One region of the Clavibacter vidaverae genome, then DNA from elsewhere that is predicted to be linked to it. Evidence: predicted binding sites of a transcription regulator. Region 1 holds the regulator's gene; the other holds the start of a gene.

Region 1 (14,348 bases):
CGGGGCCGGATCCGAGGGGCTCGACGGCGCCGCGGCAGCGCATGGGCGCGGCGAGGGTCGCGAAGCCCTCCTCGCACAGGCGGACGGTGAGCTGGACGCCGCCCAGCGCATCGCCCGTGAGCTCCATGTCGACCATGGAGTCGAGGCTCACGGTGAGCGGGGATCCGGCGGCGGAGACGTTGGTGACCTCGGCGGCCCAGTCCACGGTGTCGCCGGGTGCCATGTCGTCGAGCGGGATCTCCGAGCCCGTCAGCTCGCGGACCTCGAGGGAGCCGGGATCGGCCGCGGTCGTGGCGGGGCCGCGCGGGGCGGCGGTCGCGGGGCCCGCGGCGGCCAGCGCGAGGCACAGCGCGGCGGCGGCGACGGTGCCGGGTCCGCGGTGTGCGCGCATGGTCGGGTCCTCCGGGGCGGGTGGTGCGGGGTGGTGCGGGGGTCGTACGGGACTGTGGGTCGAGCGCGGGCCGATCGGGCCCCGGCGCGCGCCGGGACCCGATCGGACGCGATCAGCGCTGCAGGCCGGCGCGCTGGATGGCGGACGCCGTGAACGTGAGGTCGACGCTCGCGTTCTCGTAGTCGTTGTCCGCCGTGCCGGGCAGCTGCAGCACCATGAGGGTGTCGAGCGCCACGTCGGCCGTGTCCGTCGGGAAGGTCCCGTCGGCGGTCGGCGTGAGGCCGAACTGGGCGGGCGTGAACGCCGTGCCCGCGCCCGTGAGGGACGCGAGCGAGCCGGTCCCCGTGACGGTCGTGGTGCCGCTGCACGTGTACGGACCGACGCCGCCCGCGGCCGCGGTCGTCCAGGCGCCGGAGCAGGTCTGGAGGCTGTAGGTGAGGCCGTCCGTGCCCGTCACGAGCGACTCGCCGGCGCCCGGGAGCGCCGCGTCGTCCGTGCCGACCGTCTGGCCGGTGACGGCGTAGGCGAAGTTCACCGACTGGATCAGGTCGCCGTCGTTGGTGGCGTTCGGCAGCGAGAGCAGGATCTGCCGCTGGACGGTGTCGCCCGGCGCGATGTCCGCGACCGTGTAGTCGCCGCTGGCCAGCTCGATGTCCAGCTGGCCGGCGTCGACCGCGAGGTCCGCGGTGTCGGAGTCGGAGAAGATGGCGAACGCGCCGCTGGCGACGATGGTGCCGACCGCGAGGACCGCGCCGGTGGCGACGATCTTCTTCCAGGGGCGGCGGCGCGGGGTGGCGGTGGTGGTGCTCATGGTGGTTCCTCTCGATCGGTGTCGCGATGCGCGGTGCGCGCGGGTCGTGCTGTCGGTGCTGGTGCTGGTGCTGGTGCCGGTGCTGGTGCTGGTGCTGCTGGTGCGGTGGTGGTCGGGGCGGGCGGCCGCATCCGGGGGCGGATGCGGGACGGGGGGTCGAGGGGCGGGCATCAGCAGCCCGTCGCGGAGACGGCGGCCGGCTGGACGACCGCGGAGGAGGGGGCGCTCGCGACGCCGACCCAGCGCTGCAGGTCGGGCCGGACGCGCCACTGGTAGGAGCGGGACTCGCCGAGCCGGTCGTCCGAGAAGCCCGTCGCGGATCCGCCGAGGCGGGCGACCGGGATCCAGGCGCCCGGCGTGGTGCCCGCGACCCGGCGTTCGACGAGGAGGTCGGTGGCGCCGGGGACCGCGGCCCAGGCGACGGCGGTGACGGGCCGGCCGGCGACGCAGCTCGCGGTCGCGGCGGTGACGGTCGTCGTCGAGGTCCAGGTGCCGGTGCCCGCGCCGAGCGACGCGTCGTCGCGGTGCGTGAAGCCGCGGGCCGCGAGCGGTGCGGGATCCAGGAACACCGTGAGCGTGGAGGACGCGGAGCTGCCGGACCCGGGCGCGGCCGGCCGGTCGGTGATCGTGTACGCGACCACGGAGGATCCCGTCGCCCCGGCGGCCGGCGGCCGGTACGTGCAGAGAGTGGCCGAGCAGGCGAGCGTCCCGGGGAGCCCGGCGGGCGGCGTGGCGACCGTGATGGCGATCGCGTCGCCGTCCACGTCGGTGTCGTTCGCCCGCGGGTCGATCATGACCTCGGGCCCGCCGACCGTCGCGACCAGGCGGTCGGCCCGCGCGACGGGCGTGCGGTTGACGGCCGTGACCGTGACGGTGACCCGCACGTTCCATGTGCCGGCGCCGCTCTGCAGCGCGTAGTCGAAGACGTCGACGCCCGTGAACCCGGCGGCGGACCGGTAGGTGCAGCGCCCCCGCTCGGTGCCGCTCGCGACGCACGTCGCGCTGCCTGAGGTGGGCGACGCGGGCACGGGGCCCACGGCGCCGCCCACGAGCACGGGCGTCGCCGAGAGCTGCGCGCGGCTGAGGGTCGCGCCCGTCGCGGCGGGTCCGTCGTTCGCGAGCACGTCGATCACGACGGGCACGCCCTGCGGCGTGGTCGCGGCGTCGGCGAGCGGATCCGGCACGGCCAGCACGGTCGCGGTCGCGGTGCGCGTGATGGCCCCGGTCGCCGCGGTGGCGGAGGCCGTCGCGGTGTTCACGACGGATCCGGCCTGCACGTCGGCGGCCGTGACCGTGTACGTGGCGGTCGCGGTGACGACCTCGCCGGGCGCGAGCGTGCCCGAGGTCCCGGTCCACGTGTACGCGAGGGCGGAGACGCCGGCCCGCGGATCCGCGATGGAGACGCCGGTGAGCGTCGTCGTCCCGGTGTTCTGCAGCCGGAACGCGTACGTCACGACGCCGCCCGCGGCCGGCACGTTCCCGGGCGTCGCGGTCTTGGTGAAGGCGAAGGTCGAGGTGCGGGTGAGGGGCACGGTCGCGCTCGCGGAGGCCTGCGCGGGCGTGCCGCCGGAGCTCGCGCCGCGCACGGTGGCCGTGTTCGCGACCTGCCCGGCGTCGACGTCGGCCTGCCGCACGGTCGCGGTCGCGGTGGCGGTGGCGGTCGCCCCGGGGGCGAGCGCGCCCGCCGTGCCCGGCCACGTGTAGGCGATGGCGGAGAGCCCGGGCAGCGGATCCGTGATCACCACCCCGGTGAGCGGCACGGTCCCGGTGTTCCGGATGGAGAACGCGTACGTCACGGTCGCGCCCGCGCCGGTGCCGCCCGAGAGCGTCGCGCCCTTCGTGAGGCTGAGCGCGGCCGAGCCGTTGACGGGCGTGCTGGTGCTCGAGGTCGCGGTCGGGGCGGCCACCCCGGCGAAGGTCTGGCCGGAGACGGTGGCCGTGTTCACGAGCGGCGTCCCGGCGTCCACGTCGGCCTGGGTCACCGTGTACGCGGTCGAGGTGAAGGTCTGCGAGACGCCCGGCGCGAGGGTCACGGATGCGGGGCTGATGCCCGTGACGCGCGGATCCGCGACCGCCACCTGCCGCAGCGACACGTTCCCGGCGTTGCGCGCGACGAACGAGTACGCGATCCGCTCCCCGACGTCCGCCCGCCCGTTGCCGTTGGAGTCGGTGAGCGTGCCGGTCTTCGTGAGCGCGAGAGCGGGGGCGGGCGCGACGATCGGCACGGTCACGGCGCTCGTGTTGCTCGTCACGCCCGCGAGCAGCGTGTTGATGCCGCTCGCCCTCGCGCTGTTGGTGAACGTGCTGGAGACGGCCTCCGTGGGCGTCACGACGTGGATCCCCGTGCAGGTGATCGACCTGCCGCTGAGGAAGAGGCCCAACCCGAGCAGGCCGCCGGGGCAGGAGATCGACGAGGCCTGCGGATCGTTCACGGCCAGGTTCGAGAGCGTGAGCCCGCCGGTGTTGGTGACCACGAACTGGTACGGGATCGTCTGCCCCTCGGCGTAGGCCGCCGGCTGCGCGGTCGAACGGTCGATCTGCTTCACGAGGGTGAGGGGGGAGAGGTCGTCGATGCTCGAGACGCTCACCTCGCGGATCAGGTGCGTGTCCGTGAAGGAGCCCGTGGAGGCGAGGTAGCCGAGCTTGTAGGAGGAGGGGGCGGCCGTCGTCATCGTGTACTGCAGCACCCGGCTGAGCGAGGCGGTCGACGCCCCGGCGGTCGCGCCCGCGTAGACCGTGACCACGGGGAAGCGCGCGGTCGAGACGGTGATGCGGATCGTGCGGCCGAGGTCGGCGGTGGGCGTGATCAGCGTCGTCGTCGCGCGGAGGGACGTCGGCGGCACACCGCCCGTGAGGTAGCAGTAGCCGGTCGTGCCCGTGCCGGGCCCGCGCAGCGCGATGGTGTTCGGGCTGGGGAGGACGCCGGAGGTCGTGCAGCCGGCGCCGCGACCCTCCGTCCCGCTCGAGAAGTTGCCGTAGGCGTCGAGGCCGACGCCGAGGTAGCCGCCCGCGACGCCCGGCGAGGTCGTCGTCTGGGCGTACCCGAGGGATCCGCCGGCCGGGCCCGCGGAGGTCAGCGGCACGGATCCGTCGGTGAGGAAGAACCCGATGCCGTCGGCGCCGCCGGATGAGGTGCCGTACTGGTACTGGTCGAACTTGATGTCGAGTCCGCCGCTCGCCGGGATCGCGTTGTCGTAGACGACGCCGCCGACCGCGCTGGCGCGGTTGTCGGTGAGCTGGAGGGCGCCCGGGGTGGCGCTCGCGGGCGGCGCCTGCGTCCGGGATCCGCACACGCCCAGGGCGGAGCTGCCGCTGCCCGGCGCCGAGGAGGCGCGCGTGAGGCAGGCGCTGCCGAGCGGCTTCCACGCGGGGTCTGCGACGCTCGTGCCGGTGAACGACTCGGCGATGAGCTGCGACGCGGCGGTCGCGGTCTGCGCGGGCAGGGTCACGAGGAGTGCGGCGCCGACGGCCGCGACGACGAGCGCGGCGAGCCGGCGGATCCCGGGGCGGGAGCGGGCGCCGGCCTCGACCGGTCGCGGCTCGGCGGCGTGACGCGCATGCGCGGAGACCACGTCGACCACCCCCTCGAGATCGCGCTCACGGAGCGCCCCGAGGCCCCCCGGCCTCGCGTCGGCAACGCTAGGTCGGCCCTCGACCGGACAGAAGGTGGCCAGTAGCGAACTAGGTGAACCAGTAGCCCCCGTTCCGGCCCCGCGGCCCCCCGGCCGGGGGAGGACGGCCCCCCACCCGGGGGAGGGCGGGCTCGTCGCCGCCGGGGATCCTGTGAGTTGAGCCGACATCGCTCAACTCCCACCGCCGCGACTTGACGCTCGCCGCGCCCTGAGTAGAGTTGAGTCATCGCGGCTCAAGTAGCACGCCGCTGACGAAGCGGCACCGCGAGCGAGACTCCGCGGGACACCCGCGTCACCACACGAAGCGACCCCCGTGATCCGGGCGCCGCGGCAACAGAAGGAGAACACCCCATGGCTCGTGCAGTAGGAATCGACCTGGGTACCACCAACTCGGTGGTCTCGGTCCTGGAGGGCGGGGAGCCCACCGTCATCGCCAACGCCGAGGGCGCGCGCACCACGCCGTCCGTCGTCGCGTTCACCAAGGACGGCGAGGTGCTGGTCGGCGAGACCGCCAAGCGCCAGAACGTCACCAACGTCGACCGCACCATCTCGTCGGTCAAGCGCCACATGGGCACCGACTGGACCGTCGGCATCGACGACAAGAAGTACACGTCGCAGGAGCTGTCCGCCCGCATCCTCGGCAAGCTCAAGCGCGACGCCGAACAGTACCTGGGCGACTCGGTGACCGACGCGGTCATCACCGTCCCCGCGTACTTCAACGACGCCGAGCGCCAGGCCACGAAGGAGGCCGGCGAGATCGCGGGCCTCAACGTGCTCCGCATCATCAACGAGCCCACCGCGGCGGCCCTCGCCTACGGCCTCGACCGGGGCAAGGAGGACGAGCTCATCCTCGTCTTCGACCTCGGCGGCGGCACGTTCGACGTCTCCCTCCTCGAGGTGGGCAAGGACGACGACTTCAGCACCATCCAGGTCCGCTCCACCGCGGGCGACAATCGCCTCGGCGGCGACGACTGGGACCAGCGCATCGTCGACCACCTCGTCAAGCGCTTCAAGGAGTCGACGGGCGTCGACGTCTCGAACGACAAGATCGCCAAGCAGCGCCTCAAGGAGGCCGCGGAGCAGGCGAAGAAGGAGCTCAGCTCCTCCACCAGCACGAGCATCCAGCTGCCCTACCTCTCCCTCACGGAGAACGGCCCGGCCAACCTCGACGAGACGCTGACCCGCGCCAAGTTCGAGGAGCTCACGAACGACCTGCTCGAGCGCACCCGCAAGCCCTTCGAGGACGTCATCCGCGAGGCCGGCGTCTCGGTCGGCGACGTGGCCCACGTGGTCCTCGTCGGCGGATCCACCCGCATGCCCGCCGTCGTCGACCTCGTGAAGAAGCTCACGGGCGGCAAGGAGCCCAACAAGGGCGTCAACCCGGACGAGGTCGTCGCCGTCGGCGCCGCGCTCCAGGCCGGCGTGCTGAAGGGCGAGCGCAAGGACGTCCTTCTCATCGACGTCACCCCCCTGAGCCTCGGCATCGAGACCAAGGGCGGCATCATGACCAAGCTCATCGAGCGCAACACGGCCATCCCCACGAAGCGCAGCGAGACCTTCACCACGGCCGACGACAACCAGCCGTCCGTGGCCATCCAGGTCTTCCAGGGCGAGCGCGAGTTCACCCGCGACAACAAGAACCTCGGCACCTTCGAGCTCACCGGCATCGCGCCGGCGCCCCGCGGGATCCCGCAGGTCGAGGTCACCTTCGACATCGACGCCAACGGCATCGTGCACGTGTCCGCCAAGGACAAGGGCACCGGCAAGGAGCAGTCGATGACCATCACGGGCGGATCCTCGCTCGGCAAGGAGGACATCGAGCGCATGGTGCGCGAGGCCGAGGAGCACGCGGCGGAGGACAAGACGCGCCGCGAGCAGGCCGAGGTCCGCAACAACGCGGAGCAGCTCGCCTACTCGATCGACAAGCTCATCAAGGAGAACGACGACAAGCTCCCCGAGGACGTCAAGTCCGAGGTCCAGGGCGACGTCGACGGCCTGAAGAGCGCCCTCGCGGGCGACGACGAGGCCGCGGTCAAGACCGCGTTCGACAAGCTCTCCGCGAGCCAGACCAAGCTCGGCGAGGCCATCTACGCGCAGGGCCAGCAGGAGCAGGCCGCGGGCGAGACCCCCGAGGGCGCGTCCGAGGCGAAGAAGGACGACGAGGACATCGTCGACGCCGAGGTCGTGGACGAGGACGACGAGGACAAGAAGACCGACCGATGACCGAGGACACCGCGAACGGCGAGGGTCGCACGCCCGAGGACGAGGGAGCCGAGCAGTCGGCGCCCGCGTCCCCGGCCGGGCCCGACGCCACGGCGGACCAGGCGGCGGACCAGGCTGAGGTCCCGGGCGAGGACGGCGCGTTCGTCGAGGCCGAGGGCCCCGACGTCGAGACGACCGACCCCATGGACGAGGAGCTGCAGGACCTCATCGAGAAGACCCGGAACGAGCCCGTCGAGGGCGACTCCGAGCACCTCGCGGACCTGAAGCGCGTCACCGCCGAGTACGCCAACTACCGCAAGCGCACCGAGGCCAACCGCGAGATCGAGCGCCAGCGCGCGGTCGGCGACGTGGTCAAGGGCATCCTCCCGGTGCTCGACGACCTCGACCGCGCCGAGAAGCACGGCGACCTCGCGGAGGGCGGACCGCTCACCGCGATCGTCGCCAAGCTGCGCACGAACGTGGAGCGCATCGGGCTGGTCAAGGTGGGCGCCGTGGGCGACGCCTTCGACCCGCAGGTGCACGAGGCGATCTTCCAGAAGCCGAACCCCGAGGTCCAGGTGGACACCGTGGCGGACGTCGTCGAGAGTGGCTACTACATCGGCGAGACGCTGCTGCGGGCCGCGAAGGTCGTCGTCGACAAGCCGGAGTAGCGCCATCAACCGCAGCATCGATCCGGCTGCACCCACCCCGGTCCGGGCGTCCGCACGCGCGGGCGCCCGGACCGGGTCGTGCGGCCCCCACCACGAGAAGAAGAAGAAGGGAGGCGTCTGATGGCCAGCCAGGACTGGTTCGACAAGGACTTCTACAAGGTCCTCGGAGTGTCCAAGGACGTCTCGGAGGCCGACCTGAAGAAGGCCTACCGCAAGCTCGCCCGGCAGTACCACCCGGACAGCAACCCGGATCCGTCGGCCGAGGCGCGCTTCAAGGAGATCAGCGAGGCCAACGCCGTGCTGTCCGACAAGGAGCAGCGCCGCGAGTACGACCAGATGCGGGCCATGGGATCCGGCGCGCGCTTCACCGCGCCCGGTGCCGGCGGCGGCCAGGCGGGCGGGTTCGAGGACGTGTTCGGCGGCATGTTCGGCCAGCAGGCCGGCGGCCGCGGGCGTCGCGCGGCCGGGTTCGGATCCGGCCAGCCGCAGTACAGCCAGGGCGGGTTCGAGGACATCCTCGGCGGCATGTTCGGCAACGGCGGCTTCGGCCAGTCGACCGGCGGCTACCGCGGGTACGGCGCGCCCACCAAGGGCCGCGACGTCACCGCGTCCACGACGATCGACTTCCTCACCGCCGTGCAGGGCGACGTCGTGCGCCTGCAGGACTCCGACGGTCGCCCCCTCACGGTGCGCGTGCCGGCCGGGGTCTCCGACGGCCAGAAGATCCGCCTCGCTGGCAAGGGCGAGCCGTCGGGCGACGGCGGCGCGTCCGGCGACATCATCCTCACCGTGCACGTGCGACCGCACCCCGTGTTCGAGCGCGACGGGCTGAACCTCCGGGTCAACGTGCCCGTCACGTTCCCCGAGGCCGCGCTCGGCGCGACCATCGAGGTGCCCACGCTCGGCGGCGACCCGGTGCGGCTGAAGGTCTCGCCCGGCACGTCGAGCGGCAAGGTGCTCCGCGTGAAGGGCCGCGGCGTCACGACCCCGAAGGGCACGGGCGACCTGCTCGCGCGCATCGAGGTCGCGGTGCCGTCCCGCCTCACCGACGCGCAGCGCGTGGCGCTCGACGCGTTCGCCAGCTCCGGCCCCGCCGAGGACCCGCGCTCCGAGCTCATCGAGCGGGCCAGGGGCTGACGTGGATCCCCGCGACACGATGGACGAGGACGCCCCCGTCTTCGTGATCTCCGTGGCGGCCGAGCTCTCGGGCATGCACCCGCAGACGCTCCGGCAGTACGACCGCCTCGGCCTCGTGTCGCCCACCCGCACGGCCGGGCGCTCCCGCCGCTACTCGATGCGCGACATCGTGCAGCTGCGGGAGGTCGCCCGGCTGGGCGCGGAGGGCGTGAGCCTCGAGGGCATCGCGCGGATCCTCGAGCTCGAGAACCAGGTGTCCGAGCTCCGCGGGCGCGTGCGCCAGCTGGAGTCGGCGCTCGCCGACGAGCTGCTCTCGCGGCCCGGCCGCCGTGTGTTCGCGGCCCGCGGCGACGGCGACGTGGTGTCGCTGCGGGCGGGCGTGCGGCCGTCGCGGCAGACCGAGGTCGTGCTGTACCGCGCGGCGCTCACCATGCCGGACGGCGACGCCGACGGCGGCGGGCGCGGCGCCCGGTGAGCGACGCCCGCGCCACCGCATCCATCGCCGACGACCTCCTCGACCTGGGCGCGCTCCGCCGCCGGCCCGACGTCGAGGCCGAGAACCTCTTCGCGGTCGACGCCGCCGACCGCCTGCTCCTCGACGAGCTGGTGGCGCTGCTCGCCTCCGCCGCCGACGCGGGCGCTCCCGTCCGGCCGGAGGAGCTCGTCGTCATCGGCGACTCGTACGGCGCGCTCGCGCTGGGCGCGGCCGCCGCGCTCCGTCGGGCCGGGGCGGTGGATGCGCTGCGCCTGCGCGTGCACCAGGACGCCCTCGCCTCCGAGACCGCGCTCGACCTCAACGCCGAGCTCCTCGGCGAGCGGGCGGAGATCGCCCACCACGGGCTCGACGACCAGCTCGCCGCCGGCGCCCGCGTCGTGCTGGCCCGCCTCCCGCGCAGCCTGGACGCGCTCGACGAGTGGGCCGGCGTGGTCGCGCGCGCCGCGGACGACGACGTCACGGTGCTCGCGGGCGGGCGCGTGAAGCACATGACCCCCGCGATGACCGACGTGCTGCGCCGCCGCTTCGGGGACGTGCACGCGACGCTCGCGCGGCAGAAGTCGCGGATCCTCCTGGCGCGCGGCCCCCTGCGCGAGGCCGCCGCAGCCTCCGACGCGTACCCGCGCCGCGAGTCCCACCCCGACCTCGGCCTCGAGGTGCGCGCGCACGGCGCCGCCTTCGCCGGATCCAAGGTCGACATCGGCACGCGCTTCCTCCTCTCCTTCCTGCCCGACCTGCCCCCCGACGCTGGCGTCGCGGTGGACCTCGGCTGCGGCACGGGCGTCATCGCGTCGGCCGTCGCGCTCGCCCGGCCGGGCCTCCGGGTCATCGCGACCGACCAGTCGTGGGCGGCCGTCGACTCGACCCGCGCGACGGTGGCGGCGAACGGCCTCGGGGAGCGGGTGACCGTGGTGCGCGACGACGCGGGATCCACCGTGCCCGACGGATCCGCCGACCTCGTGCTGCTCAACCCGCCGTTCCACACGGGCGCGACCGTGCACGCGGGCCTCGCGCCGCGCCTGTTCGCCGCGGCCGCGCGCATGCTCCGCCCCGGCGGCGAGCTCTGGACGGTCTACAACAGCCCGCTCGGCTACCGGCCGCAGCTGACGCGCATCGTGGGGCCCACGCGCGAGGCGGGGCGGAACGCGAAGTTCACGGTCGCCGTCTCGACGAAGGCGGACCCGGATCCGCGGCCGGACCCCCGGGCCTAGCCCGCCTGCGTCGGCGGATCCAGCACCAGCAGGTCGCCGATCTCGCACTCGAGCGCGCGGCAGACCGCCACGAGGGTCGAGTAGCGGATCGCCCGCGCCCGGTCGTTCTTCAGCACCGACAGGTTCACCTGGCTGACCCCCACGATCGCGCTCAGCCGCGTGAGCGTCATGCCCCGGGCGGCCAGCAGCTCGTCGAGCCGGCAGTGGACCCCGGTGGGGCCGTCGTCGTCGCCCGCCATCAGACGAGGCCGCGGGTGTCGCGCTGCAGGCGCTCGCCGTGCTCGACCACGAGGCCCACGATCATCAGGGCGAAGCCGAGCGCGATGGTCGACAGGTCGACCTCCGCCACCACCGGCCAGAAGCCGTCGACCCCCGCGGTCGGCTCGTTGAGCGCCTCGCCGACCATCCACGCCACGCCCGTACGGACGCCGAGGGAGAGCAGCGCCGCGATCATCACCGTGCCGCCCGCGAGGGTGACCACGAGGCTGAGGCGTCGGGCGAGGGGATCCGGCCGGAGCAGCCGCCGGGCGATGATCGCGACGGTGCCCGCGAGCGCGACGCCGACCGCGGCGTCGAGCGCGATGCGGATCACGTGCATGACGACGATGCCGCCCGGCAGCTCGCCCACCGCCACCTCGGCCGTGCGGTACGCGCCCGCGCGCAGGTCGGCGGGGCCAGCGTCGGCCTCGGCGGGGAGGGACCCGCGCATCTCGAGCGACGTGTGCACGACGCCCGTGCGGATCGTCTCGACGGCGCTGAGCACGGCAGCCGCGGTGACCAGGAGGGCGACCAGCGCGGCGAGGGCGAGGGCGGCCCGGAGGACGCCACTGGTGACGCGCGCGGAGCCGCTGGTTCCGGCGAGGGGTGCGGTGCTCATGATGCGTCCTATCGTTCATCGTTACAACGAATGTCGATATGTTCGCACGCGGGCGGGCCCCGTGTCGAGCGCCGCGCGGATCACGCCGGGTGCGTGCGGAACCACTCCAGGAGCCAGCGGGCGCGCGAGGGGGCGTCGGGGCGGGCGGCCGCGGAGGCCGGCTTGTCGAGGAAGTCGTCGTAGCCGTGGAGCTCGCGGACGGTCGCGTCGTCGACCGTGCGGAAGCCCATGGACCAGCCCGGGAACTGCCGGGCGGGGATCTGCTCGTCGAGCAGCAGGCGCACGTCGGTGTGGCGCTCGTCCGCCGCGATGGCCGCGAACACGGCCTGGACCGCGTCGTCCGGGCCCTCGAGCACCTGCATGAAGCGGCCGTCGCGGTGCAGCAGCAGTCCGGTGAGCCCGGTCCGGTCGTTGTTCCGCACGCACTGGCGGAGCAGCTCGGCGAGGTCGTCGTCGGTCATGTGCCGCGTGGCGGTGCTCGTGTAGACGGTCGTGCGCATGATGGGTCCCCCTCAGGCCGTCCTCCCATCCTGGACGGTCGGAGCCCGGTTCGGGAGGGGGCGGGCCCGCGAAGCCGGATGTCGGACAGGCGCGCGTGCAGGAGAGGGCAAGAGCCCGGCGCGCTCGCGGGTACGGTGCGCGCCGGGCCCCTGCTGCTGCCGCGTCCGTTCGGGTCGGCGCGCGGAGGGATCTGATGAGCGGCCCCGCTGAGCGGGGGGACGCGACGGGTCGCTCCTCGGGTATCCATTCGCACAACGGCATCGGGGGAATCCGCTGTGCTGTTCAGGACTCTACGGCGTCGGTCCTCACTTTGGGGGACCACTCGTGCGGGACGCGGGGTGATCCGTGGGTGAGGAGCGGGTGAGCGCCGCGTGCCCATGCGGATCCGGGGTCGGTCGACGCGGATCCGGTGGATCTCCTGACACGTCACTCCGCGGACATCCGCAGGGCGCGTCGGCGTCGGCGCCCGCGCCCGCGTCCGCGTCAGTGCGCGTCGCCGAGGCGGCCGGCGAGGCGGCCGTGGATCGCGCGGCTCGCCTCGTTCATCCCGCGGATCTCCACCGTCGTGCCCCGCGCGCGGTACCGCGTCTCGATGGCGTCGAGCGCGGCGACCGTGGAGGCGTCCCAGACGTGGGAGCGCGACAGGTCGATGACCACGCGGTGCGGGTCGTCGGCGTAGTCGAAGCGCGTGGTGAGGTCGTCGCTCGAGGCGAAGAACAGCTCGCCGTCGACCGCGTAGAGCGCGCGCTCGCCGTCCGCGTCCGCCTCCAGCGTGCGGGTGACGCTCGTGAAGCCGGAGACGCGGCGCGCGAAGACCACCATCGCGGCGATCACGCCCACCAGGACCCCGATCGCCAGGTTGTCCGTCGCGACGACCACCACGACGGTGGCGACCATCACGACCGTCTCGCCGACGGGCATCCGCCGGAGCGTGGACGGCCGGACGCTGTGCCAGTCGAAGGTGCCGACCGCGACCATCACCATCACGGCGACGAGCGCGGCCATGGGGATCACCGACACGACGTCGCCGAGGCCCACCACCAGCACGAGCAGGAAGACGCCGGCGAGGAAGGTGGAGATGCGGGTGCGGGCGCCGGACGCCTTCACGTTGATCATCGTCTGGCCGATCATCGCGCAGCCGCCCATGCCGCCCGCGAAGCCGGACGCGATGTTCGCGATGCCCTGGCCGAGCGCCTCGCGGGTCTTCCGGGAGCGCGTGTCGGTGACCTCGTCGACGAGCTTCGCGGTCATGAGCGACTCCAGCAGGCCGACGACGGCCATGGCGACGGCGTAGGGCGCGATGATCCCGAGCGTCTCGAGCGTGAGCGGCACCTGCGGCACGAAGAGGGTCGGCAGGCTGTCGGGCAGCGTGCCCTCGTCGCCCACGGTCGGCACGGCGACGGCCGCGAGCACCGTGACGAGGGTGAGCGCGACGATCGCGACGAGCGGCGCGGGGATCACGCGGGTGACGCGCGGGAGCAGCGCCATGATCGCGATGCCGACCGCGACGATCGGCCACACCATCCACGGCGCCCCGATCAGGTGGGGGAGCTGGGCCGCGAAGATGAGGATCGCGAGCGCGTTCACGAAGCCGACCATCACCGAGCGGGGGATGAAGCGCATGAGCTTGGCCGCGCCGAGCGCGCCGAGGGCGAGCTGGATGAGGCCGCCGAGGATCACGGTGGCGATGAGGAAGTCGAGGCCGTGGTCGCGCATCACCGGCGCGATGACGAGGGCGATGGCGCCCGTCGCGCCCGTGATCATGGCCGCGCGGCCGCCCACGATCGAGATGACCACCGCCATCACGAAGGCGGAGAAGAGGCCGACCTGCGGATCCACGCCCGCGATGATCGAGAACGAGATGGCCTCGGGGATGAGCGCGAGGGCGACGACGAGGCCGGCGAGCGTCTCGCGGGTGAGCAGGCGCGGGTCCTTCAGCGCCTGGAGGACGGTGGGGCTGGTGCGCACCGGCGTGGGTGCCGGGGCAGGGGCGGTCCGGGTCATGGGACTCCTCGGGAGAGGGCGGGCGGGGCCCGCGGTGGGACGGCGCGACGGCGCGCCGGACGCGCGCGGCATCGGGCCGGACGCGGGAAGGATGGGGGAGCCGAGCGGCTCGGGATGACCCTCACGTCGCGTGAGGGTGCCTCCGTCGCCGACCCTACCGTCGCGTGAGGGTCCGTGTCCAGCCGGGGCCGTCAGCCAGCTGCCGCGAGCCGCCCGCCGCGGATCCCGGGCGCGCGGCAGCGGCGCGGCCGACCGGGGTCGACCGCGCCGCGGGTGATGCGGGTGCTGGGGCGCCGGCGTCAGCGCGCCCCGCCGCCGAGGGTCCAGGTGCGCACGTGCTCCCAGGTGAGGGTGGTCCACCAGCGGCCCGACCAGTCGGGGCTGGCCGTGCGGTACATCACGACCGTGTCGCCCA
Region 2 (14,348 bases), on a different contig from region 1:
GACGGCGAGGTCGTCGGAGCGGGACTCGACGACGCGGCCGACGGCGGATCCGGTCATGGCCTCGTCGAGCTGGAAGGGCGGGACGTAGGACGGGACGTCGTTCATGCGACCGCGCATGTAGGGGTCGACGGAGATGAACTCGTTCTCGACGCGGACCTCGCCGTCCTGCAGGTCGGGGAGGTCGACCTCGACGCGGCGGACGTCGTCGGGGGTGGGCTCGCCGGTGGGGCGCTTCGCCAGCTGCCACTGGATGCTGCGTGCGGTCATGGGACTCCTTGCGTTCTCGGGGTGCGGGCGGTCGGACGGCCGGCCCGCGGCGCTCGTGGCGCGGCCCCACCCAAGCACCGCCCGCTGGATGCGGCACCCAGCCAGCCGTGGCCTCGTGACGGGGCGGCCGGGCGCGTCGTCGCGCGCCCGGCCGCCCCGCCGTCCCGTCGCCGCTCGACTACGCGGCGGCCGCGGCGCCCCGCGCGGCGACGTGCGCGGCGAGCACGTCCTGCACGCCCGTCCACTCGATCGCGCCGAAGCGCTCGCGGTCGACGTGGAGGAGCTCCGCCTCGCCGCTGTACATGCTCACGAGGTACTGCATCCCCTGCCAGGCCGGGAAGGCCTCCTGCTCGTCGCGGCCGACGCGGCGCATGGCCTTGCTGGCCGTGGCGAGCACGCCCGTGGATCCCGCCCACTGCAGCGAGAACGGCGTGCCGGTGACCTCCGTCATGATGCGGGCGAGGTCGCGCGCCGTGACCCGGTCGCCCGCTACCTCGACGGCGCGGGGCGCGTCGTCGTCGAGCGCCACGAGCGCGGTCACGCGTGCCGTGTCGTCCTTGGTCGTGAAGTCGAGCACCTGGTCGGCGGACGACCAGTAGAGGACGCGGCGGCGGTCGAACAGCACGATGGGCGCCTGGCCGGTGAGCATGTCCGCGAAGGCGCCGATGAACACCGAGGTCGCGCGCACGGGCGCCGCGTCGAGGTCGGCCGCGAACTCGCGCCGGAGCTCGAAGTTGCGGTTGCTGCCCGGGGTGACGCGGCGGTAGTCGGCGGAGTAGTCCGAGGGGATGAAGCGCGGGACGCCGGCCGCGACGGTCGCCGCGAGGAGCGCGCGCTGCGCTCCCACGATCACGGCGCGGGCGCCGCTCACGGCGGAGACGACGACGCGGGCCCCGGTGACGGCGCGGATCAGCGCGGCCCGGTCGGTGTACGCGGCCTCGGCGACCTCGACGCGGGGATCGTCGCCCCACGCCTCCGCGGCGGCGGTGCTGCCGGGGCGGGTCAGGACGCGGACGCGGGCGTCCTGGGCGAGCAGCTCGCGGACGATGCGGCGGCCGATGTCGCCGGTGGCGCCGGCCACGACGACAGGGCCGGATGCGGATGCGGGGGAAGAGGTGGTCACGAGTGTTCTCCGTCTCGGGGGGTGCGGCGCGCCGGTCGGCGCGAACGATGGGGGGCGGCGACGGGCTGCTCGAGGCGCGCGGCGTCGGACTGCTCGGCGGCGGGGCCGGCGGGCTCGCCGGTGCCGAGGGCGACGCGGGCGAGGAGCCGCCGGAGCGCCGTGCGCTCGTCGACGGCGAGGTCGCGCATCAGGGCCTCCTCCACGTCGTGGAGGGCCACACGGGCCGACGCGAGGAGCGCCCGGCCGGCGTCCGTGGCCACGACCTGCCGGATCCGCCGGTCGCTCGGGTGCGGCTGCCGCTCGACGTGCCCGCCCTCGGCGAGCGCGTCGATCACGTAGGTCATCTGCGTCTTGTCGATGCCGAGCCGCTGCGCGAGCGCGAGCTGCGACGACGGCTCCTCCGTGGTGATCGCGACGAGCACCTGGTAGCCGCGCGGACCGCCCGGCACGTCGGCCACGGCGGTCTGCGCGGTGCGCACGAAGCCCTGGTAGACGGCCTGGATGGACCAGCCGAACTGCGTCTCGATGCCGCCGGATCCCCAGTCGATGCCGGATCCGTCCGCGTCGGTGTGGTCGCTGCGGGAAGTCATAGGGAGAACATATCGAGAGAAGACCGTCTTGTGCAAATACGATCTCGAAGTCGTAAGGATCGGAGGGCAGCAGCGCGCGGGCGACGGGGCTGCCGCGTCGAGCCGTGCGCCGGATCAGCCCCCGAACGGCCGGAGCGACACCGACTCGAGCGTGCCGTCGCGGGTCTGGTCGACGACGAGACGGACGGCCCGCGCGACCGAGGCCGGCTCCAGGTAGCGCGTCTCGTCGTACTCGCCGCCCTCCTTGGCGCGCAGCTCGCGCTGCATGTCGGTGGCGACGCGGCCCGGGTGCACGCTCGAGACGCGCACGCCGTGCGGGCGCTCCTCCTCGCGCAGGGCGTCGCCGAGGGCGCGGAGGGCGAACTTGGATCCCGCGTAGACGCCGCCCGTGGGGTTGGCCGTGAAGCCGGATCCGGAGTTGACGAGCACCACCTGCCCCTTCGCCGCCCGGAGCGCGGGAAGGAGCGCGCGCGTGACCTCGGCGACCGCGAAGACGTTGACCTCGAAGACGCGGCGCCACTCCTCGACGGGCGTGGTCGCGACGGCGTCGCCGCCGATCACGCCCGCGGAGTGCACGAGCACGTCGAGGCGGTCGAGGTCGGGCACGAGGTCGGCGAGCCCGCCCGCGGCGAGGTCGGCGGCCCAGCCGACGGCGTCCGGGAGGGAGGCAGCGAGCGCGTCGACGGCGTCGCGGTCGCGGCCGTGCACGATCACGCGGTGCGTGCGGGCGAGGTCCTCGGCGACGGCGCGGCCGATGCCGCGGGTGGCTCCCGTGACGAGGGCGACGGGGCGGGCGGTGTCGGTCATGGATCCTCCTGGGTCGCGGTCCTCCAGGCTACCGACGGCATCCGGCCACCCCGTCGGGCGCCGCCGGGGGCATGACGTAGCGTGAAGGGGTCCGCCGCCGAGCGGCCCGCCGCCCGAGAGGATCCGCCCGTGCACGCCCGCTTCCCCGCCAGCCTCGAGGTGCTGCGCCAGGAGGCCCGCGACGAGCTGGACGCCGTGATCGAGCACCGCTGCCGGAACGGCGACGACCCGTGGGAGGTCATCCCGCAGCTGCCCACCGTCGACGAGCACGTCGTCGCGACCCTCCGGCAGGACGCGCTGGAGGCCGACGGCATGGCCGAGGAGCTCGCCCGCGTGCGCCACCCGTCGACCGCGCCGGGCATCGTCGCGCGCTTCGAGTACCGGCTGCTGCGCGGGATCGCGCTCGAGCACCCTGACCTGTCGCGGGCGGTCTGGACGCTCATCGGCCAGATGGAGCGCGACCTCCGCCGACGCTCCTGAAGAGGTGGTCAGAGCTGCATTCGCTGTCGGCGAACGCCTTGGCACTCGCCTGGGTCGAGTGCTAACCTGATCGCAGTTGAGCCGAGGGGGCTCAACCCCGCAGATCATCAGAGGAGTCGAGCATGAACATGACCTTCGATCCGTTCCGCGAGCTGGACCGCGCCATGGGCGCGCTGGCCGAGACCCGCCAGGCGAACCGCCCGATGCCCATCGACCTGCACCGCGAGGGCGACACCTACGTGCTGGCCGCCGACCTCCCGGGCATCGACCCGGGATCCGTCGACATCGACGTCGACGGCCAGCTCCTGACCATCCGCGCCGAGCGCACGCTCGCCGGCGACCAGAACGTGCGGTGGCTGACGCGGGAGCGCGTCGCCGGCACGTTCCTCCGCCAGCTGACGCTCGGCCAGGGCATCGACACGGAGCGCATCTCGGCGCACTACGCCAACGGCGTGCTGAGCGTCACCATCCCGGTGAGCGAGCGGGCGAAGCCGCGCAAGATCGCGGTCACGTCCGACGAGCCGCAGGGCCAGGAGGGCCGCACGCTGACGGTGGAGCAGGGCGCGCCCGCCGCGAGCTGATCCACGCAGGCGCCCGGGGCGCCGCCACCACGAGGAGCCGTCGTCCGCATCCGCGGGCGGCGGCTCCTCGCATGTGCGGGCCGGGAGCGTCAGCCGATGCGCGGCAGGAGACCCCGGTGGATCGCGAGCGGGTTCCGCAGCGAGCCGTGGACCTGCATGACCGGCGCCTGCAGGTCGACCATCCGCCGGTTGTCGCGCAGCTGCAGCCGGTTGAGGCACGAGCGGTCGAACGACGGCGTGAACAGGTCGAACCAGGAGAAGCGCTCCGCGAGCTCCGGGTGCGCGCGCTCGTGGTCGGCGAGCGCCTCGGCCGCCACGCGCCAGAGGCCGTCGGGGCCGAGGTCGTCGCGGTCCTCCACGAGCGCGGCGGCGAAGCGCAGGAAGCCGTCCATCACGTCGGTGAAGACCGTGAGGGTGCGCTCGCCCTCGGGGATGTCCAGCTGGATCCGCCGCACGTCGACCGGCACCTCGCGCTCCAGGTCGAAGAGGGCGACCTCCTCCGCGATGTCCTTCATGAGCACGCGGACGACGACGTGGTCGCGGAGCACGAGGATCACGTTCTCGCCGTGGGGCATGAACGCGAGGTCGTGCGCGATCAGCGCGTGCGCGAGCGGCACGAGGTAGGCGTCGAGCCAGCGGCGGATCCACGCGGCCGCCCCGATCCCGGACGCGTCGATGAGCTCCCCCAGCACCGTCCTCCCGTGCGCGTCGACGTGCAGGAGGCTCGTCATGCTCATCAGCCGCTCGCCCTCCGCGAGGCCGGGGAACGGCGACTCCCGCCAGAGCGCGGACAGCATCTTCCCGTGCGAGTGGCCGGGCGGCAGGGCCGACTCGACCCGCTCGTCGCGCACGCCGACCGCCGCGACCTCGCGGAGGATCCCGAAGCCGAGCCGGGCGAACTCCGCGTCGCCCGTGACGAGCGCGTGCACCCAGTCGTTGATCGCCGGGGTCACCGCCATGTACGCCGGCGAGAGGCCGCGCGTGAATCCCATGTTGAGGATCGACAGCGACGTCTTCACGTAGCAGCGCTCCGGGGTGGTGCGGTTGGCCCACGTGCGGATGGACTGCTGCGCGCCGTACTCGTCGTCGCCCGTGCCGAGCAGCACGATCTCGCGGCGGGCGACGAGGCCCGCGAAGGTCACGGTGACGACGTTCTCCCACTGCCACGGGTGCACCGGCACGAGGATCCGCTCGGCGGGGTCGATGCCGAGCGCCTCCATCCGCGCGCGGAAGCGGGCGCGGGCGGAGGCGCCGAGCTCGGCGTCGAGGAACGCCTCCCGGTCGAGACCGTCGATCGCCGTGAAGCGCGCGAGGCGCGCATTGACGGCGAGCCAGAGGATCCGCACGTCGGCGCCGGCCTCGGGCGCGTACCGGTCGTGGTCGTCGAGGTCGAAGCCGATGCGGCCGTTGGTCGCGACGAAGCACGGGTGGCCCTCGTCCATCGTCGACTCGACCTCGGCGAAGGACGCCGTGAGGAGCCCGCGCGCGTCGGGCACGTCGCGGAGGCGCGAGAACGCGGCGGCCGAGAGCGTGCTCTGGATCTCGTCGAGGTACACGGGCAGCACCTCGTCGGTGATCCCGAGGCGGTCGCGGAGGTCGAGCACGAGGTCGGTCGCGTCGAGCTCCGCGGGCTCGCCGTCGACCGTGCGGCGGATGCTCGCCTCGTCGACGTCCCAGTGGTCGAGCTCGAGGATGCGCGCGCGGTACGTGTGGACGCTCCGGCCGTCGGCGCTCGCGACGCGGTACTCGGCCGGGTCCCTCGGGTCGTGGGGGCGGCGGGGCTCGCCGGGCAGCAGCTCCGGATCCACGCGCTCGGGCGCGATGAGCAGCTCGTGCGCGAACTCGGCGAGCGCCTTCCGCACGAGGTGGCGGGTCGCGGCGGCCCACACGTCGGGGCGGAGGTGCGCGGCGCGGTGGACCTGCGGGTCGGGCTCGGATGCGGGATCGGCGGGCGCCGTGGGCGCGGTCGCCGCGTCGGTCTCCGCCGGGTGCTCGTGGGTGAGGGTCATGTCGTGTCCGTCCGTGGGTGAGGCGTGCAGGAGGGCGTCGGCGCGCGTGGCGACGCTGAGGAGCGCGTGCTTGGTGCCGAGGTCGACGACGCGGAGCGGCCGGAAGCCGACGAGCTCGTTGAGGCGATGGATCGCCGTGTTGCGGACGTCCGGCTCGACGACGAGGCGCCGCACGGCCGGATCCCGCAGCAGGTGCGCGACGACGTGCCGCATGACCGCGGTCGTGAACCCGGGCAGCGGGTCGCCCGACGGCGGGGCGACGAGCAGGTGCATGCCCAGGTCGCCGGGGAGCGGATCCAGGTGCGCGCCGATCGGGTCGTCCGCCGGGTCGTACTCCTCGACGAGGAACGCGGGGACCCCGTCGTGCAGGCCGATCCAGGCCGCGCGCCGGGGATCCGCCGCGATGGACCGGTACTCGGCCCGCACCTCGTCGAGGGTCGCGTGCTCCATCTGCCAGAAGCGGGCGCGCGGCGCGGTCACCCACGCGTGCACGAGGGCGGCGTCGTCGTCCGGGTCGAGCGGGCGGAGCTCGAGGGCGTAGGCGGGCGCGGGCGCGGGCGCGCTCACGCGAGCACCCCCGATCCCGCGGCCGGCACGTCGTCCGGCAGCCCGAACTCCTGGAACGCGATGCGCTCCTCCACCGCGTAGTCCTCGCGTCCCGTGATGGCCCGCAGGATCCGGGAGTTGCGGTGCGCCGTCATCCCGAGGTCGGGCGCGACGAAGCCGTGCGTGTGCACCTCCGCGTTCTGCACGAAGAGCGTGCCCGCGTCGTCGACCGTGTGCTCGCGGGCCACGTCGAGCCGGCCGCGGGCGTCGCGGTGGACGCGGTCGCCGAGCCCGTCGAGGATCCGCGGGGCCTGTGCGTCGTACCCGCTCGCCATGATCACCGCGCCCGTCGGCCACTCCCGCTCGGCGCCCGTCTCCGCGTGCCGGAGCCCGAGGACCGCGCCGCCGCCGGGCGCCGGCCGCGACGACACGACCTCCGCGTTGGTGAGCAGCCGCGTCGGCACGCCGGATCCCGCGTCGCCGCCCGGCGCGAGCCGCCCCTCGGCCCGCAGCGCGTCGAACGCGAGCCGCTTCCGGTACAGCGTGTGGAAGATGTCGTCGATCAGCTCCGAGTCGATCCCCTTGTAGAGGTTCCGCTGCTCGCGCAGCAGCACCTCGCGCGCGTCGGCGGGCAGGCCGAAGAAGTGGTCGCTGTACTCGGGGCTCGTCATCTCGAGCGTCAGGCGCGTGTACTCGAGCGGGAAGAACCGCGGCGAGCGCGTGATCCAGTCGAGCCGGTAGCCGCGGGAGTCCACGTCCTCGAGGAGGTCGCGGTAGATCTCCGCCGCGCTCTGCCCGCTGCCGACCACCGTGATCGCGTCCCGCTCCTGCAGCGCGTCCTTGGCGCCGAGGTAGCCGGAGCTGTGCACGACGCCCGGCAGGTCGCGCACGGCCGCGGGCAGCCACGGCGGCGTGCCCACGCCGACCACCAGGTTCCGCCCGCGGTGCACGTGCGTGCCGCCCGCGGAGTCGACCGACTCGACGACGTACGCGCCCGCGAACTCGTCGAAGGAGATCGCCCGCACGTCCCGGTCCATCTCGATGCCCCGCGCGCGCTCGGCCGCCCATCGGCAGTAGGCGACGTACTCGCTGCGCAGCACGAAGAAGTCCTCGCGGATGTAGAAGGAGTACAGCCGCCCGGTGTCCTTGAGGTACGCGAGGAACGAGAAGCGGGAGGTCGGATCCGCGAGCGTCACCAGGTCGGCGAGGAACGGCGTCTGCAGGTGCGCGGTCGGCAGCATCATGCCGGGGTGCCAGTCGAAGCGCGGCTTCCGCTCGAGCACGACGACATCGAGGTCGTCGAGCGGATCCGCGAGGCACGCGAGCCCGAGGTTCGCGGGGCCGAGACCCACGGCCACGACGTCGCGGATGCGGTCGGGTGCGGCGGCGCTCATCGGGCGACCTCCGCGGCGGTCGTGCGCGCCGCCTCGTCCAGGCCGGCGTCGAGCGCATCGCCCGCCTCCACCACCATCCGCAGGATCGCCGCGATGTGCGCGTCCGTCGTCGCGGGGTTCAGCAGCGTGAGCTTCAGGTGCGCGCGTCCGTCCACGCGGGTCGCGGCGACCATCGCCCTGCCTGAGTCCTGGATCGCCTTTCGGATGCCGCGGTTCACGGCGTCCGAGCGGACGCCCGCATCAGGACCCGCGGATCCGTCCCGCTCCCCCGCCGGCACGTACCGGAACACGAGCGCGCTGATCTCCGGCCGCACCACCACGTCGAGCGCCGGATCCCGCCGCAGCGCCGACCACGTGCGGTCGGCGAGCGCGATGACGTCGTCGAGCATCCTCCCGACCCCGTCGGCGCCGACCGTCCGCAGCGTGAGCCACAGCTTCAGCGCGTCGAAGCGCCGGGTGGTCTGCAGCGACTTGTCGACCTGGTTCGGGATCTCCTCGTGCGCGCGATCCGCCGGGTTCAGGTAGTCGGCGTGCAGCGTCGCGTGCCGGAGCGTGCGGCCGTCGCGGACGATCAGCGCGCTGGAGCTCACCGGCTGGAAGAAGGTCTTGTGGTAGTCGACGGTCACGGAGTCGGCCCGCTCGATCCCGTCGAGCAGTCGCCGGTGCCGGAGCGACGCGAGGAGGCCGCCGCCGTAGGCCGCGTCGACGTGCAGCCAGATCCCCTCGCGCCGGCACACGTTGCCGATCGCGGGCAGCGGATCGACGCTGCCGAAGTCGGTGGTGCCCGCGGTCGCGACCACGGCGATGGGCAGCAGGCCGGCCGCGTAGCAGCGCGCGAGCTCCCGCTCGAGGGCGTCGACGCGCATGCGCATGGCGTCGTCGGCGGGGACGCGCACGACGGCGTCGGGCGCGAGGCCGAGGATCCGCGCGCTCTTCTCCACGCTGAAGTGCCCGACCTCGCTCACCAGGATCCGCATCCGCTGCCGGTCGGCCATCGACAGCCCGTGCACGGCCGCCGCCTCGTCGCGGGCGAGCAGCAGCGCCTGGAGGTTCGACTGGCTGCCGCCGCTCGTGAAGACGCCGTCCGCCTCGTCGCCGAGGCCGATGCGGCCGGCCGTCCAGTCGATGAGCGCGCGCTCGATGAGGGTCGCGCCCGCGCTCTGGTCCCAGGTGTCCATCGACGTGTTGACGCTCGAGAGGATGAGCTCGCCCGCGATGGCCGGGATGAGGATCGGGCAGTTGAGGTGCGCGACGTACGACGGGTCGTGGAACCACACCGCGTCGCGCAGGTACAGGTCGTCGAGCTCGTCGAGGGCGTCGTCGAGGGCGCCGAGCGGGCGGTCGAGGTCGAGGCCCGCGAAGGATCCGCGGAGGCGCTCGGGCGTGATCCCCGTGAAGGGTCCGTCGGCGCGGCCGGCGGCGGCGCGCACCCGGGAGGCGGCGGAGCGGAGGGCGGCGTCCCAGCCGGGGAGGGAGCGGTCGGAGAACAGCTCGGCGGCGGGATCGGCGACGGTCGCAAGCGGATCGGCGCGGGGGTCGTCGAGCGTCGGATCGGACGGGCGGGAGGCGTGCGGGGAGAGGGTCATGGGTCCTTCGTCGGTTCGATGGGGAGCCGTGTCCGGGTCACGAGCACCGTGCTCACTTAGGCAAGGCTCACCTAATATGAAGGGCCTCGGACGGGAACGCAACCCGGCCGACGACGACTCGCGGGGCCCCTCCGCGAGGCGGTCTCGCGACCCCGTTTCGGGGGCGCCGACGCCCAGGTCGCGCCGCCGGGGCGCTCGTAGGGTGGGGAGCATGAGCGACCGAGACGACCAGGCAGACGGCATCCGCACCGGGCGCGGCCCCGGCGATCCCGACGGGCTCGTGACCGTGGACGACGTGGTCGCCGACGAGGCGGATGCACTCGCCGGCGTCGGCGACGCGGTCCGCGAGCCCGAGGGCACGACGTACGGCCACGCGGAGGAGGACACCCTCGAGGTGGAGGATGCGGATCCCGCGAGCGCCGAGTACCCCGAGGTCCCCGACAACCGCGCCGTCACGGCCGCCGACTCGCACATGAGCGCGCCGGCCGACGACGCCGCCGGGCACGTCGACCCCGAGGGCCGCTGACATGACGGATCCCGCTGCCGCCGACGCCCCGCGCCACCCGCTCGCCGAGCCCGCGCCCATCGACGCCGACTCGGTGGCGGAGCAGGCCGAGGCCGCGGAGGAGGACGCTCGCGAGGCCGCGCCCGACCCGTTCGGCGAGGGTCCCGACGACCAGTGATCCGACTAGCCGCGTGCCGCCGTGACGGGCAAGGGACGCCGCACATGCGCGTTGCCTGAACGCCGCCACACGCTGCTGGAGGCCGAGCGTAGCGTCGAAGGCATGGACACCGACGACCCGCGCCTCCAGCCCGCGGACACCTCAGACACCAATCAGGACAAGGACTTCATCTCGCCCAGCGAGGACGACACGCAGGTCAAGCAGGAGCAGCAGATCGTGGAGAGCGAGGGCGTCTCCGACGACGTCCCCGCCGCCGCGGACGACGTGCAGGTGCTCCCTGGATCCGGCGGACCCGACGACGTCGGCGAGATCGACGTCGATCCCGACGAGCTCAACCTCAGCGGCGACTCGATCCCCGGCCACCCCAAGCCCGAGGCGGGTGAGTGACGGTGACCGACGCCACCTCCACCACCCCCGATGACGACTCCACCGGAGACGACACCGCCCTCGACGCGGTCGGCATGGACAAGGAGACGGTCGTGAACGACGCCGTCGCCGGCGAGACCGTCCTCCCCGACACCGACGAGCCCGTCGAGCAGATCGACGAGGACGATGCCGTCGCGGCGGCCGACGCCGAGCCCGAGGCCGACGCCCTGGGCGTCGACGGCGAGGCCGAGCCGGTGCTCGCCGAGAACGATCTCGCCGGCCAGGACATCGACCTGGACGACACCCCGCCGAGCTGATCCGCACCCCTTCCTTCCCGCACGCACATCCAGCACGAGGAGAGCACATGAGCACCGACCAGTACACGTTCCAGGACCCGACCAAGATGTACGCCGACATCGACCCGACCGCGCAGCAGCAGGACGGGCCCGGCCTCGACGCGGACCTGAACGAGACCGCGGACCGCGGCGAGAGGACCTACCGCGGATCCAGCCGCCTCGAGGGACGCAAGGCCCTCATCACCGGCGCGGACTCCGGCATCGGCGCCGCCGTCGCGATCGCCTACGCCCGCGAGGGCGCGGACGTCGCGCTCTCCTACCTCCCCGAGGAGGAGGAGGACGCGAAGAAGGTCGTCGCGCTCATCGAGGAGGCGGGACGGAAGGCCGTCGCGATCCCCGGCGACATCTCGACCGCCGAGTTCAGCCGCGAGCTCGTCGCGAAGGCGGTCGAGGGCCTCGGCGGCCTCGACATCCTCGTGAACAACGCCGGCAAGCAGCAGAACGTCGACGCGCTCGAGGACATCTCGGACGAGGAGTTCGACCTCACCTTCAAGACCAACGTCTACGCGATGTTCTGGATCACGAAGGCCGCGCTGCCGCACCTCAAGCCCGGCTCGACGATCATCAACACGTCGTCGATCCAGGCGTACCAGCCGTCGCCGAACCTCATCCACTACGCGACCACGAAGGCGTCGATCAACACGTTCTCGAAGGGCCTCGCGCAGCAGCTGGCGCCCAAGGGGATCCGCGTGAACGTCGTCGCGCCCGGCCCGATCTGGACCCCGCTGCAGACCGCCGGCGGCCAGCCCGCGGAGGCGCTGCCGGAGTTCGGCGAGCAGACCCCGCTCGGCCGCGCCGGCCAGCCCGCCGAGCTCGCGCCCGCCTACGTGTACCTCGCCTCGAACGAGTCGAGCTACGTGATCGGCGAGACGCTGCACGTCAACGGCGGCATGCCGACGCCGTAGCGGGACGCGCCCCGGCGTGAGCCGGAGGCATGATGCGAGGGCCGGAGGGGATCACACCTCCGGCCCTCCGTGGTTCGCGGCGCCGGAGGCGATGCGGTGTGTGACCCCACGGTGCCGGGCGGCGAGCACGCCGGTCCGCGCCACCACCTCCGCGAGGGCCATCGTGATGAGCCCGGTGGACCACGTCGAAGCCGCGTGAAGGTCGAGGCGGACGCTCGCGTCCGCGATGATCCGCTCGCCACCGTGAAGGGCGAGCAGCCCGAAGGCGAGGCGCCCGCCCATCCCCGCGACCCATGCGGCGGCCGCGAGCCACGAGGCCCGCGCCACGACCACTCCGGCCCGGGCCTCGACGCGGGTGAGGCACCCGCATGCCAGCCCGAGTCCGGCACCCACCGCGCCGAGGCCCGCGACCAGCGCGCGGTCGGAGACGTACGGCGGCACGGCGCCGAGGTACTCGACACCCGCCCAGGCCACGAGCAGCACCGGCCAGAGCAGGCTGAGGAGCGCCAGGCGCTTCCCACGGATTTGACGGATCACGAGCAGCATCAGGGCGATCGAGACGAGCGCGTCCGTGACGTCCATCTTGGATGCTCCCTCCCGTGCGGGCTCCGCCTGCGGCTGCGAGCAGATCGATTGCATCTGTTCCAGATGCATCTGCCGCAGATGATATTATGCGGACGACGACCGACGCAAGGGCGGGCGTCGATGACGAGGGAGGTGGCGCATGTCCGCTCGGAGACCGGCGATCGGCGTCGTCGCGCTGAGCCGGCTCGCGCGGATCCTGCGCGAGGTCGCCCTCGACGCCAGCCAGGGCGGCCGCGCCCTCCCGATAACGGGCGGCGAGCTGACGCTGATCGAGGCCGTCGCCCGGCAGCCCGGCAGCACCATCCGCGAGCTGTGCCAGGCGACCGGGCTCACGCAGAGCTGGGTCTCGACGCTCGCGCGGCAGCTCTCCGACAAGGGCGTGGTGCGGCTCGAGGCGGATCCGGCCGACCGGCGGCGCACCCGCGTGCGGCTCGATCCCGAGACCGCCCGGCGCGCCCTCCACGAGGAGGGGCGCCGGCCGGTCGGCGACGCCCTGACGCGCGCGCTACCCCATCTCGACGCGAGCGACGCGGCGGAGCTCGAGCGGCTCCTCGCGCGGGTGCACGCCCTGGTGGCGCCCGGATGCGAGCGGGACGCCGGGAGCGCACCGGAATAGGGTCGGGAGATGACCGGCACCCCGGCCCGCATCGGCGGGAACGTCCTCGCGGGGCTCGTCGCCGCCGTCCGCCTCGTCCGGCAGCCGCGGCCGCTGCATCCGCACGGCGTCGCGCTCACGGGGACGCTGACGCCCGTCGCGGGGCGCGCCGCGTCCGGGCTCGCGTGGCTCGACGGGCTCGACGCGCCGCTCGCCATGGACGCCCGCTTCTCGCGCGGCGGCGGACTCCCGCCGGCGCTCCCCGACGTGCTCGGGCTCGCGCTGCGGATCCCGGGCGAGAGCGGCACGACGGTCGACGTGCTGCTCGCGTCCACCGGCCTCTCGCCTGTGGGCCGCTTCCTGCTCGGGCCGCGGCGCGCGTTCTCCGGAGCGCGGCTGACGACGCTCATGCCCTACCGCGGAACCGCGGGGCCCGTGCTCGTCGGCGTGCTGGTGGACGTGGATCCGCCGCTGCCGGCCGGCGCCGCCGACCTCGGACGCGCGCTCGCGACGCGGGCCGCCCGGATGCGGCTCGTGCACGCGACGCCGGGCGGGCGGTGGCACGTGGCGGCGCGGATCGAGCTGACGCACGACGCCGCGGGCCCGCTCGACACGGCGACGCGCGCGGATCCCGTGCTCGCCGCCCCGCCCGGGGACACGACGTATCCCTGGACGCGCCGGCTCCGGGCGCCGGGCTACCGGGCGGCCCGGCGCGGCCGCCCCGTCGCGTCCCGGCACGCCGCCCAGGATCCGGACGCCTGACCGGGAGGGGACGGCCGGAGCGAGCATGCCGACTGGTTCGGACGCAGGACTCGGAGACGACGGGACGGGCCGGAGGTGTCCCGGCCCGGGCGTGCTGCGCGACCGTCAGCCGCAGTGCGACTGGAAGAGATCGGGGAACACGACGGTGTATCCGCCGGTGATGTTGCAGGTGCGCCAGTTCGCCGGACCCTGTCCGCCCCGGAGGACGTAGGAGACGATCTGCACGCAGGCCTTCCCCGAGTGGTTCGCCGTGCAGATCTGCGCCGCGAGCTTGTAGGAGTCGGTCTGCCCGAAGGAGAGTCGCGCGAGGTCGTACGGCGTGACGAAGAAGGAGCGGTTGACGAGTCCCGCCTGGCTCGCCGCGATCGAGCCGGCGTCCGCGGTGGAGGACGAGGTCGGCGCGGCGGGGGCCGCGGACGCCGATCCGGTCGGGGTGGACACCGAGACGCCGAGACCGACGACCGCCGCAAGGACGGCCGTCGCGAGGAGGCGCCGGGCGGTGGCTCGCGGGGTGGGTGCGAGGCGAGAGGACATGGGGACTCCTTGTGGTCCGCGGCGACCGTCGCCGGGGAGCGATCGAACCGTAGCGACGCGCTGGCCCCCACCGGACCGCCTGTGGACGAGTGCCGTCGTATCTGTAGCACCGGAGCGGGGATGGACGTCGGGAAAGGGCCCCGTCCGCGTCGCCGCGCGCGGAACGGGCCCGGAGGAGA

The links. The regulator HspR, encoded in region 1, represses chaperone genes until heat shock. The targets are predictions, from matches to a motif close to AAGTTGAGTCNNNNNGACTCAACTT.
Region 2: ACMT9T_RS13365 (Hsp20/alpha crystallin family protein) is a predicted target of HspR. The motif match lies at 3,341-3,365, and genes of this name have one in related genera.

What each region holds. Positions count from the first base shown of each region.
Region 1 covers NZ_JBLJAM010000001.1:2,094,859-2,109,206, reverse strand. The annotation lists gene ACMT9T_RS09985 (sortase) at 1-391, opposite strand, end outside; gene ACMT9T_RS09980 (TasA family protein) at 504-1,202, opposite strand; gene ACMT9T_RS09975 (DUF7507 domain-containing protein) at 1,373-4,774, opposite strand; gene dnaK (molecular chaperone DnaK) at 5,186-7,057, shown strand; gene ACMT9T_RS09965 (nucleotide exchange factor GrpE) at 7,054-7,707, shown strand; gene ACMT9T_RS09960 (DnaJ C-terminal domain-containing protein) at 7,828-8,844, shown strand; gene ACMT9T_RS09955 (heat shock protein transcriptional repressor HspR) at 8,864-9,319, shown strand; gene ACMT9T_RS09950 (class I SAM-dependent methyltransferase) at 9,316-10,551, shown strand; gene ACMT9T_RS09945 (helix-turn-helix domain-containing protein) at 10,548-10,790, opposite strand; gene ACMT9T_RS09940 (hypothetical protein) at 10,790-11,428, opposite strand; gene ACMT9T_RS09935 (BLUF domain-containing protein) at 11,509-11,928, opposite strand; gene ACMT9T_RS09930 (SulP family inorganic anion transporter) at 12,413-13,933, opposite strand; gene ACMT9T_RS09925 (heme utilization protein) at 14,233-14,348, opposite strand, start outside.
Region 2 covers NZ_JBLJAM010000002.1:130,273-144,620, forward strand. The annotation lists gene ACMT9T_RS13340 (NADP-dependent oxidoreductase) at 1-267, opposite strand, end outside; gene ACMT9T_RS13345 (NmrA family NAD(P)-binding protein) at 446-1,390, opposite strand; gene ACMT9T_RS13350 (MarR family winged helix-turn-helix transcriptional regulator) at 1,387-1,980, opposite strand; gene ACMT9T_RS13355 (SDR family oxidoreductase) at 2,095-2,787, opposite strand; gene ACMT9T_RS13360 (hypothetical protein) at 2,917-3,267, shown strand; gene ACMT9T_RS13365 (Hsp20/alpha crystallin family protein) at 3,390-3,848, shown strand; gene ACMT9T_RS13370 (GNAT family N-acetyltransferase) at 3,938-6,424, opposite strand; gene ACMT9T_RS13375 (lysine N(6)-hydroxylase/L-ornithine N(5)-oxygenase family protein) at 6,421-7,797, opposite strand; gene ACMT9T_RS13380 (pyridoxal phosphate-dependent decarboxylase family protein) at 7,794-9,383, opposite strand; gene ACMT9T_RS13385 (hypothetical protein) at 9,595-9,909, shown strand; gene ACMT9T_RS13390 (hypothetical protein) at 9,911-10,066, shown strand; gene ACMT9T_RS13395 (hypothetical protein) at 10,169-10,453, shown strand; gene ACMT9T_RS13400 (hypothetical protein) at 10,450-10,749, shown strand; gene ACMT9T_RS13405 (glucose 1-dehydrogenase) at 10,797-11,693, shown strand; gene ACMT9T_RS13410 (DUF1453 domain-containing protein) at 11,745-12,347, opposite strand; gene ACMT9T_RS13415 (MarR family winged helix-turn-helix transcriptional regulator) at 12,418-12,894, shown strand; gene ACMT9T_RS13420 (hypothetical protein) at 12,904-13,635, shown strand; gene ACMT9T_RS13425 (hypothetical protein) at 13,741-14,169, opposite strand.